One region of the Alcaligenes sp. WGS1538 genome, then DNA from elsewhere that is predicted to be linked to it. Evidence: riboswitches for the same ligand, from Rfam matches in the RefSeq annotation. Region 1 holds a riboswitch; the other holds the start of a gene.
What was found. A riboswitch is a leader RNA that binds a small molecule or an ion and turns the genes downstream of it on or off. The one in region 1 is predicted to bind thiamine pyrophosphate.

Region 2: it holds a riboswitch for thiamine pyrophosphate, as region 1 does, so the genes downstream of both, thiC (phosphomethylpyrimidine synthase ThiC) here and ACF3ND_RS08975 (3-oxoacyl-ACP reductase) in region 1, are expected to answer to the same signal.

What each region holds. Positions count from the first base shown of each region.
Region 1 is NZ_CP171109.1:1,919,911-1,925,540, forward strand. Features, by position in the region: gene ACF3ND_RS08955 (hypothetical protein) at 1-190, shown strand, start outside; gene ACF3ND_RS08960 (motility protein A) at 279-1,094, shown strand; gene ACF3ND_RS08965 (flagellar motor protein MotB) at 1,100-1,933, shown strand; gene ACF3ND_RS08970 (sodium:solute symporter family protein) at 1,998-3,443, opposite strand; TPP riboswitch at 3,581-3,780, opposite strand; TPP riboswitch at 3,847-3,943, shown strand; gene ACF3ND_RS08975 (3-oxoacyl-ACP reductase) at 3,994-4,776, shown strand; gene ACF3ND_RS08980 (LLM class flavin-dependent oxidoreductase) at 4,773-5,630, shown strand, end outside.
Region 2 is NZ_CP171109.1:3,271,638-3,277,267, reverse strand. Features, by position in the region: gene thiC (phosphomethylpyrimidine synthase ThiC) at 317-2,233, opposite strand; TPP riboswitch at 2,289-2,382, opposite strand; gene ACF3ND_RS15220 (helix-turn-helix domain-containing protein) at 2,423-2,800, opposite strand; gene ACF3ND_RS15215 (helix-turn-helix domain-containing protein) at 2,895-3,272, opposite strand; gene ACF3ND_RS15210 (DNA-binding response regulator) at 3,385-4,146, shown strand; gene ACF3ND_RS15205 (D-amino acid dehydrogenase) at 4,293-5,549, opposite strand.

The sequences.
Region 1 (5,630 bases):
CCGCCTGTGCCTGGACGGCGGCGGCCCCTGCGTGGACATGAACGGCGCCGTATTGAACACCAGCGTCTTCGCGGGCCAGGACGCGCGGCGCGGCTTCGTCCTGCAGCACGAGGTCTGGAGCTGGGCCGGCAGCACGACGCCGGTGCGCGTGCAGGCGGACATCCAGGTCTGGTACGAGCGCGCGGATTGATCCAGATCAATCTTCACGTCTAAAGAAAGTCCTCGCAGGGCCGATATGTAGGGTTGAGGGCCGTTGGGCCCGCAACCAGGACTTGTGCATGAATCCCTCTACCCTGATCGGCATCGTGGCCAGCGTGCTGCTGTTCGCCGTCATCCTTTTCTTTACCGCTGAAAATCCCGCCCTGTTCGTGGACCTGCCCAGCCTGGCCGTGGTGCTGGTGGGCACGCTGGCGGCCACCTTCATCAGCTATCCCCTGAGCGAAGTGGTGCGCATCTTCGGGCTGATCGGCACCGTGCTGCGCAACGAACGCCTGTATACCCAGCAGGACATGGACGAGCTGATCAACATCTCGCGTCTGTGGATGATGGGCGACATACGCGCGGTGGAGACCGCGCTGGAGAAAGTGGCCAATCCGTTTCTGAAGACCGGCGTGCAGCTGGTCATAGACCGGGCGCCTGAAGAAGACATCCAGGATCTGCTGCAATGGCGCATCAGCCGGCTGCGTGCGCGAGAACATGCGGAGGCCCAGCTGTTCCGCCTGATGGCCAGCTTTGCGCCCGCCTTCGGCATGGTGGGCACGCTGATCGGCCTGGTGAACCTGATGTTCCTGCTGGGCGATGGCGACATCACGTCCATCGGCCAGCAGATGGCGCTGGCGCTGATGACGACCTTCTACGGCGTGCTGCTGTCCAACCTGGTCTTCAAGCCCGTGGCCGTCAAGCTGGAACGCCGCACCGAACAGCGCGTGGTGCTGATGAACATGATCATGCAGGGCGTGTCCATGATGAGCCAGCGGCGCGGTCCGGCCCTGATGCGTGAAACCCTGAATTCCTTCATGGCTCAGTATCAGGATGAAATCAACGACCGGGGCGGCCGAGACGACGATCCCGATCCGGCTCCCGAGCGGAGCTGATCGCCATGGCACGCAAGGAGCAGGACATCACCCTGGGCGAACTGGCGGAGCGCCAGAAGGCCGTCCAGAAGGAGCTGGAAGAAGCGCGTCGCGGCATGGCCGAGCAGCAGCTGGCCAGCAATCTCGCCGCGCGGCGGGGGCGCCGCTGGGACGAGCCGGCGCTGGCCGCGCCCGAGGAAGAAGAGTCCTGGCTGACCACCTATCTGGACATGATGACGCTGCTGCTGGTGCTGATGATCGTCATGCTGTCCTTCGCCGGCAAGCGCGCCCAGTCGGAAGCGGGCGCGGGGCAGGGCGGGGTGGCGGCAGTGGCCCAGGCCGGGGCCGCCGGCGCCGGCGTGATGCCGGCCGGAGCGGGGCTGCTGCCCGAAAGCGGCAAGGCGCCGGGGCAGGGCGCGGGCGATCATGGCCTGCAGCTGGACGGACTGGGCGACGATATCGACATCGTGGTCAACGACAAGTCCATCAGTTTCCGCATCAACAGCGAAATCCTGTTCTCCTCGGGTGGCGCGGACCTGGGGCTGGAAGGCCTGGGCGTGCTGCGCAAGCTGGTGACGGTGCTGAACTCCACATCGCACCAGATCGTCATCGAAGGCCATACGGATTCGGTGCCCATTCGCAGCTACCGCTACCCCTCGAACTGGGAACTGTCCGGCGCGCGCGCCGGCAGCGTGGTGCGCTATCTGGAATCCAATGGCGTGGCCAGTCAACGCCTGAGCGCCGTGGGCTATGCCGATACGCGGCCTCTGGGTGACAACGCGAGCTCCGAAGGGCGGGCCAGCAACCGGCGCGTGGAGCTGATTCTGTTGACGGCCCCTGAGGGGCAGATCCAGCCCTGATCCTGTACTTGCGCGCCGGCCCCGTCCTTGATGGCGAGATCGGCGCGCCTGTGCGTGATCAAATTCAGTTCTGGTCCAGCACCCGCGTGGAGCCGGCCAGCTTGCCGAAGTCGAACTGAGGCAGGCGCCGGCGCAGGGGCATGATGATGGCGGTGACCAGCGCGGGCACCACGGCCGCCAGCACGAAGGATTCCAGCAGATAGTCCAGCGGACCGTCGGGGCGCGGGAAGATGGCCAGTCCCGCAGCCAGGCCCGCCACGGTGCTGAGGGTGGCCGTGATGCCGTCGTAGCGGCGGCTGTACAGTCCGAAGAACACCGGGAAGGCCGCGGCCGAGCACAGCAGATCGGCCAGCAGGAACAGGTACAGCACGCTGTAGCCCTGGGAGGAGGCCACCAGCACCGGGATGGCGCTCAGCCACACCAGCCAGCGCGCCAGGCGCATCATCTGGGCGGTGCTGCGCTGGGGCATCAGCCGGCCCAGGTCCACGGCCACCAGGCTGGAGACGGCGCTGATGACGGTGTCGGCGCTGCTCATGACCAGCGACAGGCCCAGCGGGATCAGCAGCACCAGGAACCAGACGGGCGCCTGGGGCAGAATCACGTTGAACAGCGCCACGGAGCTGTCGCCCTGGCCGCCCAGGCCCACGAAGGCCAGGCCGAACAAGCCCATCAGGAAGATGAAGGGCGCCACGAACAGGCCGCCCAGCAGAAAGCCGTTGCGCATGGCCTTGTCGCTCCGGGCGGCATAGATGCGCTGCCAGTTGCCCTGGTGGAACAGGCCGGTCAGCAGGATGGCCACGAAAAAGGTCAGGCCCGCCTTGACGCCGACCGGGTCGCTCAGCTCCACCAGGCGCGGCGCCTGCAGCTCCACGGTGCGCAGCAATTGCGCCGGGCCGCCCACGGCCTGCCAGCCGAGCAGCACGATCAGGAACAGCATGGGCACGATCACCAGCATCTGCACCTTGTCCGTGAAGATGGAGGCGCGCAGGCCGCCGTAGGAGGTGTAGATCAGCGTGGCCACCAGCACCACGCTGGCCGTGACCCACAAGGGAATGGGCGCGATCAGGGTGATCATCTTGGACATGGCGGTGATTTCCGCCGTCATGGCGATGAAGATGTAGAACAGCATGATCAGCAAGGTGAGCGCATACATGGGCCGGCCGTAGCGGGCGATGACGAACTCGGTCAGGCTGTGGCCGCGCGGCAGCAGCTCGCGCATGCGCTTGCCCAGCGGGATCATGACCAGGCGCGGGGACATGGAGCCCAGCGCATAGCCGATCACGGCGGACAGGCCGCCCCAGGTGGCCGCCTGGGCGGGGGAAAACAGGATCCACGCGCCCAGGGACGAGGCCAGCAGGGTCAGGATGGTGGCCAGCGCGCTCTGGCTGTTGCGCGCCACCACGAAGTCTTCCAGGGAACCGTTCTGGCGCCGGGCGTACAGCACCCCGGCCACCGCGAACAGGGTTGAAAAGGCAAGCAGCCACAGCAGCGTGGCGTTCTGGTTCAGCATGATATCTCCCCAAAGCCTGCCAGGGCAGGCGCGAACCCGCCTGCAGCGGCCCGGTTGGGCGCAGGGCGGACAAGAATGGAGGGATAGAAATGGGCGTGTGAGGCGGCGCGCGCAGCGTGACGGGCTGCAGGCAGGCCGATGGGCCGCGTTTCCTTCCCTTCGCCGGCATGATCCGGATCAGGTTCGAAGGGTTACCGCATGAGAGCGGAATCTCAGCCCGTCAAGAACGTGTTCATGGTCTTTTCATGGCCTTGCCGTCGCGCGCCAGGACTGCGGTTGGTCGCCGTCTTGCGGGCCGTGGAATGAACACGTTCCAAGGACTCCCCCAGGAACTGCGCAAAGCTTAGAAGCGTGCGGCCTGAAAGTCAATAAAGACTGAAGGCGCGTTCTGTGCTATGGTCTGCCCTGCGGCACGGGGTGTCCTTTTCAAAAGGGCTGAGATAAAACCCGTCGAACCTGATCCAGCTCATACTGGCGAAGGGATGTCGAACCCTCATTTCCCCTGTCCGAACAGGGCTGACATCCTCGCCGAATCTTTGGAAGGAATGTCATGTCTCTGGACACTATTTCGGAACTCTCACGGCAAGTCGTCCTCGTCACGGGCGGGGCGCGCGGCCTGGGCGCCAGCCTGGTGCGCGCCTTTGCGCGCCAGGGCGCGCGGGTGGTCATCAATTACCTGACAAGCGCAGCGGGCGCGCAGGCCCTGGCGGCCGAGTTTCCCGGCCAGTGCCTGGCGGTGCAGGCGGACGTGACCGACGCGCAAGCGGTTCAGGCCATGTTCGCCGCGGCGCGCCAGCATTTCGGCGCGCCCGTCACCACGGTGGTGAACAATGCCTTGCCGGCCTTCAAGTTCAACGGCGATGCGCGCCCGCATGCGGACACGCTGCGCTGGGCCGACCTGCATCAGCAGCTGGAAGGCGTGGTGGGCGGAGCCTTGAACACGACGCAGGCCGCCCTGGCGGGCATGCAGGAAGCCGGCTTTGGCCGCATCATCAATATCGGCACCAACCTGTTCCAGAATCCCGTCGTGCCGTATCACGACTACACGGCCGCCAAGGCGGCGCTGCTGTCCCTGACGCGCACCCTGTCGCAGGATCTGGGCCCGCAGCAGATCACCGTCAACATGATCTCCGGCGGCCTGCTGCGCACCACGGACGCCTCGGCGGCCACGCCGGAAGCGGTGTTCGACCTGATCGCCGCCAGCACGCCGCTGCGCCGGGTGACCACGCCCGAGGAATTCGCGGATGCGGCGCTGTTCTTTGCGGGTCCTTGGGCGCGCGCCGTCACGGGACAGAACCTGGTCGTGGATGGCGGACTGGTGAAAAACGGATGAGACAGCTGCATTTCAACCTGTTCATACACGGCTGCGGCCATCACCGCGCCGCCTGGCGCCATCCTGATTCCCAGGTGGAACGTCTGGGCGACGCCCGCTTCTACGAAGAACTGACCCAGCTGGCCGAAAAGGGCAAGCTGGACGCCATCTTCTTTGCCGACGGACAGTCCACGGACAATGTGGCCGACGGGCCGCGCTGGTTCCTGGAGCCTTTGACCCTGATGTCCGCGCTGGCGCGGGCCACCGAGCGCATCGGCCTGATCAGCACGGTCTCCAGCACCTTCTACACGCCTTTCGTGGCGGCGCGCATGCTGTGTTCGCTGGACCATGTTTCGCAAGGACGCATGGGCTGGAACGTGGTCACTTCCATGTTCGATGCGGAGGCGCGCAACCACGGCTATGCCGCCATGCCCGACCATGCCTGGCGTTACGCCCGGGCCGAGGAGTTCGTGGACACGGCCCTGAAGCTGTTCGATTCCTGGACCGACGATGCCTTGGCGATGAATCGCCAGGGCGATTACGCGCGGGTGGACAAGGTGCGCCAGATACATCATCAAGGCGAGCATTTCCTGGTGGACGGGCCCTTGACCCTGCCGCGCTCTCCCCAGGGGCAGCCGGTGCTGTTCCAGGCCGGCGCTTCCGAGCAGGGACGCGACCTGGCGGCCCGCAAGGCCGAGGCCATCTATGCCGTGGCCTACGATCTGCCGTCCGCCCAGGCCTATTACCGCGACATGAAGCGGCGCGTGCAGGCGACGGGGCGGGGCGTGCCCCTGCCCATCATGCCGGGCCTGGTCACCTATGTGGGCTCCACCATGGAGGAGGCGCGCCGCAAGCAGCGCGAACTGGACGAATTG
Region 2 (5,630 bases), 1.4 Mb from region 1:
GCGAATCGGCTGGTTGATAAGCAAGCAGGTCTTTGCAAAGACGCCGTTCAAGAAGCCTGGGGGACAGTCTGGGCTGGCTGCCTGCCGGTGCTGCGCACTGGTGCCCTTGCCGGCGGATCGCTCCGGGCGCATTCTGAACTCGCGCGATGGCTCGCCCCCCGGACGAGCCATAAGCGTCGCGCTCGAACAGCAGAATGCTTGCCTCTCGGAGCGCTCCCCCGCCGGCAATGGCCTTGATAATCGAAGAAGCCCCACAAGAAAGCCCCAGGCAGGATAAACCCGCCCGGGGCGCTTTCACTGCCTGATCATGAAGGCGTCAAGCCTCCTGGTACAGCTTGCTGCCCTGCTGCACGAACTGCACCGACATCTCCTTCATGCCCTGGTCCACGGCGGCCGCCTCGTCCAGGCCCTTGGCCTTGGCGTAGTCGCGCACGTCCTGCGAGATCTTCATGCTGCAGAACTTGGGTCCGCACATGGAACAGAAGTGGGCCACCTTCATGGAGTCCTTGGGCAGGGTCTCGTCGTGGAAGGCGCGCGCCGTGTCCGGGTCCAGGCCCAGGTTGAACTGGTCCTCCCAGCGGAACTCGAAGCGCGCCTTGGACAAGGCGTTGTCGCGAAAAGCCGCGGCCGGGTGTCCCTTGGCCAGGTCGGCCGCGTGGGCGGCGATCTTGTAGGTGATGATCCCGTCCTTGACGTCCTTCTTGTTGGGCAGGCCCAGGTGCTCCTTGGGCGTGACATAGCACAGCATGGCCGTGCCCTGCCAGGCGATCATGGCCGCGCCCAGGCCGGAGGTGATGTGGTCGTAGCCTGGCGCGATGTCCGTGGCCAGCGGCCCCAGCGTATAGAAGGGCGCTTCATGGCAGTGCTCCAGCTGCAGCCGCATGTTTTCCGGGATCAGGTGCAGCGGCACGTGGCCGGGGCCTTCGATCATGACCTGCACATCGTGCTTCCAGGCTGCCTGGGTCAGCTCGCCCAGGGTGCGCAGTTCGGCGAACTGGGCCTGGTCGTTGGCGTCGTATCCCGAGCCGGGCCGCAGGCCGTCGCCCAGCGAGAAGGCCACGTCGTACTGCTTCATGATGTCGCAGATGTCTTCGAAGTGCTCGTACAGGAAGCTTTCGCGGTGATGCGCCAGGCACCATTTGGCCATGATGGAGCCGCCGCGCGACACGATGCCCGTCATGCGGCTGGCCGTCATCGGGATGAAGGGCAGGCGCACGCCGGCGTGGATGGTGAAATAGTCCACCCCCTGTTCGGCCTGCTCGATCAGCGTGTCGCGGAAGATGTCCCAGGTCAGGTCTTCGGCAATGCCGCCGACCTTCTCCAGGGCCTGGTAGATGGGCACGGTGCCCACAGGCACGGGCGAGTTGCGGATGATCCATTCGCGCGTCTCATGGATGTTCCTGCCGGTGGACAGGTCCATGATGGTGTCCGCGCCCCATCGTATGGCCCAGGTCATCTTTTCGACTTCTTCGCCGATAGTCGAGCCCAGCGCCGAGTTGCCGATGTTGGCGTTGATCTTCACCAGGAAATTGCGGCCTATGATCATGGGCTCGGTTTCCGGGTGGTTGACGTTGGCCGGCAGGATGGCCCGGCCGCGCGCGATCTCGTCGCGCACGAATTCGGGCGTGACCAGAGCGGGCAGGGTGGCGCCGTAGCCCTGGCCGGGATGCACGCGGGTCAGGCGGCGGGCCATTTCTTCGCCTTGCGGGCCGCTGGCGCGCAGGCTCTCCAGGTAGTGCTCGCGGCGCAGGTTCTCGCGGATGGCCACGAACTCCATTTCGGGCGTGACGATGCCGCGTCGCGCATAGTGCATCTGGGTGACGTTGGCGCCGGGCTTGCCGCGCCGCGGCCGGCGGACCAGCTCGAAGCGCAGCGCGTCCAGCTCCGGATCGGCCTGCCGGGCCCGGCCGTACTGGCTGTTCAGGCCGGCGGTCAGCTCGGTGTCGTCGCGCTCCTGGATCCAGGCCTGACGCAGCGGCGGCAGGCCCTTGCGGATGTCGATATGGGCGGCCGGGTCCGTGTAGGGGCCGCTGGTGTCGTAGACGCTGAGCGGGGGGTTGCGCTCCGCGCCGAACTGGCTGGGGGTGTCGGCCAGGGTGATCTCGCGGAACGGCACGCGCAGGTCGGGACGCGAGCCGGTCTGGTAGATTTTGCGGGAATTGGGCAAAGGCTGGATCGCAGCCGGGTCCACGCTGGCCGCGGTGGCCGTGAAAGTTGGGTTTTTGCTTGTCATTGCAGCTCCAAGGAAGGGGTGGAGCCGATATAGGAAGAAGCACCTTGCAGGCATTGCACCTGGGGCGCACGCTCCCAGCATCGGCATTATCCGTACTGGTACGAGGGTGTTTCTCAACCCGCCTGCGGCGAGTACCCCTGCGTGAGGACAAGTATAGGTGTCTTGGACCTGTCTGTGGGCTGATAAAGCTTATTTGCTTTTCATGCCATTGAGCAGATGGCGTATGGTCTGGTCCAGGTGTTCGCGGTCCTTGCCGGACAGCGCCACGATCTCGTCCACGGAGAAGCGGCTGAAGGGCCAGGTGACGATGGGCGGTCCGCCGTCCGGTTCATGCATGACCAGTGCGCCGCCCACGCTGATCTCCATGGGGCCCAGGCCGCTCTTGAGCCACTGGGCGCTGACGTTCAGGGCCTTGGCCAGGTCCAGGATCTCGCGGGCGTCACGGCGCGCGCCGCTCTCGTAGTTGGAGATGGCGCTCTGGCTCAGGTTGCAGAGCCGGGCCAGCTCGGCCTGGGAGAGGCCGCGCTGCTGCCGGGCATGGCGTAGGCGTTCGGAAAAGTGCTTCACACCAGTGATTGTTCATGGAACGCCAACCACGATGGTTTTGGTGGATAATCCCGTATGTGATGATGGGGCTGCGGCCTTGCCGCGAGAGGGACCGCTAGCGGGGTTTCATGCCGTCGAGCAGGTGGCGCACGGTGCGCTCGAGCAGTTCGCGCTCGGCCACGGGCAGCGCGACGATTTCATCCACGGAAAAGCGGCTGAAAGGCCAGGTGACGATGGGCGGTCCGCCGTCCGGTTCATGCATGACCAGGACGCCGCCCGCCCGGGGCTCCATCATGCCCACTCCGTTGCGCAGCCACTGCGCGCTGACGCTCAAGGCCTTGGCCAGGTCCAGGATTTCCCGGGCGTCGCGGCGCGTGCCGTTCTCGTAGTTGGAGATGGCGCTCTGGCTCAGGCCGCACAAGCGGGCCAGCCCGGCCTGCGACAGGCCGCGTTGTTGCCGTGCGTGGCGCAGGCGTTCGGAGAAGTTTTTCACACCACAGATTGTTGATGCAACGACCACCACGATGGTTTTGATTAAATAACACGATTGTGATTTATAATGTCAGGCAGGGTCATCTGGCGTCATTATAGTTAAGGTATCAACTATGTCGGTTACAAATGTGGTTACTGGCGGTCCTGTTGTGCTGTACCTCTCCAGTGTCATTCCTGATCGAAACCTGCTGGAACAGCAGGTCAAGGCCCTGGCGGAACGGGGCTATCGGCCGATTTCCTGCCGCGACTCCACCGCCTTGCTGCAATTGGCGCAAAGCCGGGGCAGGCACATGGGCTCGGTGTGCATCGCCTGGCTGGGCGGCGCCTTGTCCGATATCTGCGCGGCCGCCGTGCGCCTGCGCATGCTGTGCCCGCAGGTCGGCATCCTGATGCAGGCGGACTATTCCGACGCGGCCATGCTCCAGGCGCTGCACAGCGGCGGAGACCAACTGTGTCCCAGGGATGCGTCCTTCGAACTGCTGGCGGCCAGCCTGCAAAGCCTGCAGCGTCGCCTGATGCAGGTGCCCATGCTGCCCGAACTGCGCCAACGCGCCGACTGGGCGCTCACACAGGAAGGCTGGGCCCTGGTGGCGCCCAACGGGCAATCCTTCGCCCTGACCACCACGGAGCGCTCTTTCATCTGCTGCCTGCTGCATCACCCCGACCGGCGCGCCAGCCACCATGAACTGCTCAGCGCCATCGCCGGTGTGCAGGGCGAGATCGAAGATCCGCCTTCGGCTCTGCTCATCAATCGGCTGGGGGTGCTGGTCAGCCGGATGCGCCGCAAGTTCAATCGGGGCGATGCCGTGCTGCCGGTGCGCTCGGTGCACAACTGGGGTTACATGTTTGCCGCCAATTGCGAACTGCGCGACTGAAGCCTTGGTTTGTCGTTCTTTCCCTCCGCATCATGCGGTTCGTCCGGCGCCAGGACCCTGGGATGAACTCTTTGTACGCCCGCCGTTGCGAATGACGCTTGCCCGTGCGTCCGTGTTCCGCGGTGGCGGGCGTTCTGCCGCTGCGGTCAATGCGCGTAGCGTTGCACCGACAGGTCGTCGGCACGGATGGCGGGCTCCCGGCCGCTGATGATGTCGGCCAGCAACTGGGCGCTGCCGGTGGCCAGCGTCCAGCCCAGCGTGCCGTGGCCGGTGTTCAGGAACAGATTGTCATAGCGCGTGCGGCCTATGATGGGCGTGCTGTCGGGGGTCTTGGGTCGCAGGCCGGTCCAGAAGTTCAGATCCACGCCGCTCTGGTAGCTGCCGGGGAACAGGTCGTTCAGCACCATCAGCAAGGTTTGCTGGCGGCGCGGGTTCAGGCGTTTGTCAAAGCCCACCACTTCCGCCATGCCGCCTACGCGTATGCGGCGATCGAAACGGGTCAGGGCGATCTTGTAGCTTTCATCGAGCAGCGTGGACTGCGGCGCCCGCGATTCGTCCGCAATGGCCGCCGTGATGGAATAGCCTTTCAGCGGATAGACGGGAATGGCCTGCAGGTCTTTCATCAGGCCCGTGGACCAGGAGCCCAGCGCGACGACATAGGCATCGGCCACCAGCAGTTCGTCCTGGCATTGCACGCCGCTGATCCGTCCGCCGCTTGCATGGATGCGCTGGATCGTCTGGCCCCAGCGGAATTCCACGCTTTCCTGACGGGCCAGTTCGGCCAGGCGGGTGGTGAAAAGCTGACAGTCGCCGGTCTCGTCGTCAGGAAAGCGCAAGCCGCCGCTCAGCTTGTGCTCAACATGCCGCAGGGCGGGTTCCACGCGGTGCAGCTCAGAGGCCGGCATCAGCTCGTAGCGCACGCCAGCCTGTTGCAGCACCTGGATGTCGGCGGCGACGGCGTCCAGTTGCTGCTGGGTGCGGAAAAGCTGCAGCGTGCCCTGCCGGCGTTGCTCGTACTGGATGCCGGTGGTCTCGCGCAGCTCGGCCAGGCAATGCCGGCTGTATTCGGCCAGCCGCACCATCCGTTCCTTGTTGGTGGCGTAATGGTCGGGCGTGCAGTTGCGCCACATGGCCAGGAGCCAGCGGATCTGCTCCAGGCTGCGGTCCGGGCGTATGGTCAGGGGAGGGTGGCGGTCGAACATCCAGCCTATCGCCTTGCGGGGGATGCCGGGCGCGGCCCAGGGGCAGGCGTAGCCGAAGGACAGCTGGCCGGCATTGGCGAAGCTGGTCTCCAGGGCGGGGCCCTGCAGGCGATCCACCACCGTCACGCTGTGGCCCTGGCGGGCCAGATAATAGGCGCTGGTGACTCCTTCCACGCCGGCGCCCAGAACGAGGATCTTCATACTTTTCCTTATATGGCGCGGCAGGGCTGCGCAGGTGCGAGGCGCGACATGCGCGCCCGCTGTCGTAATTCGATACGTCTG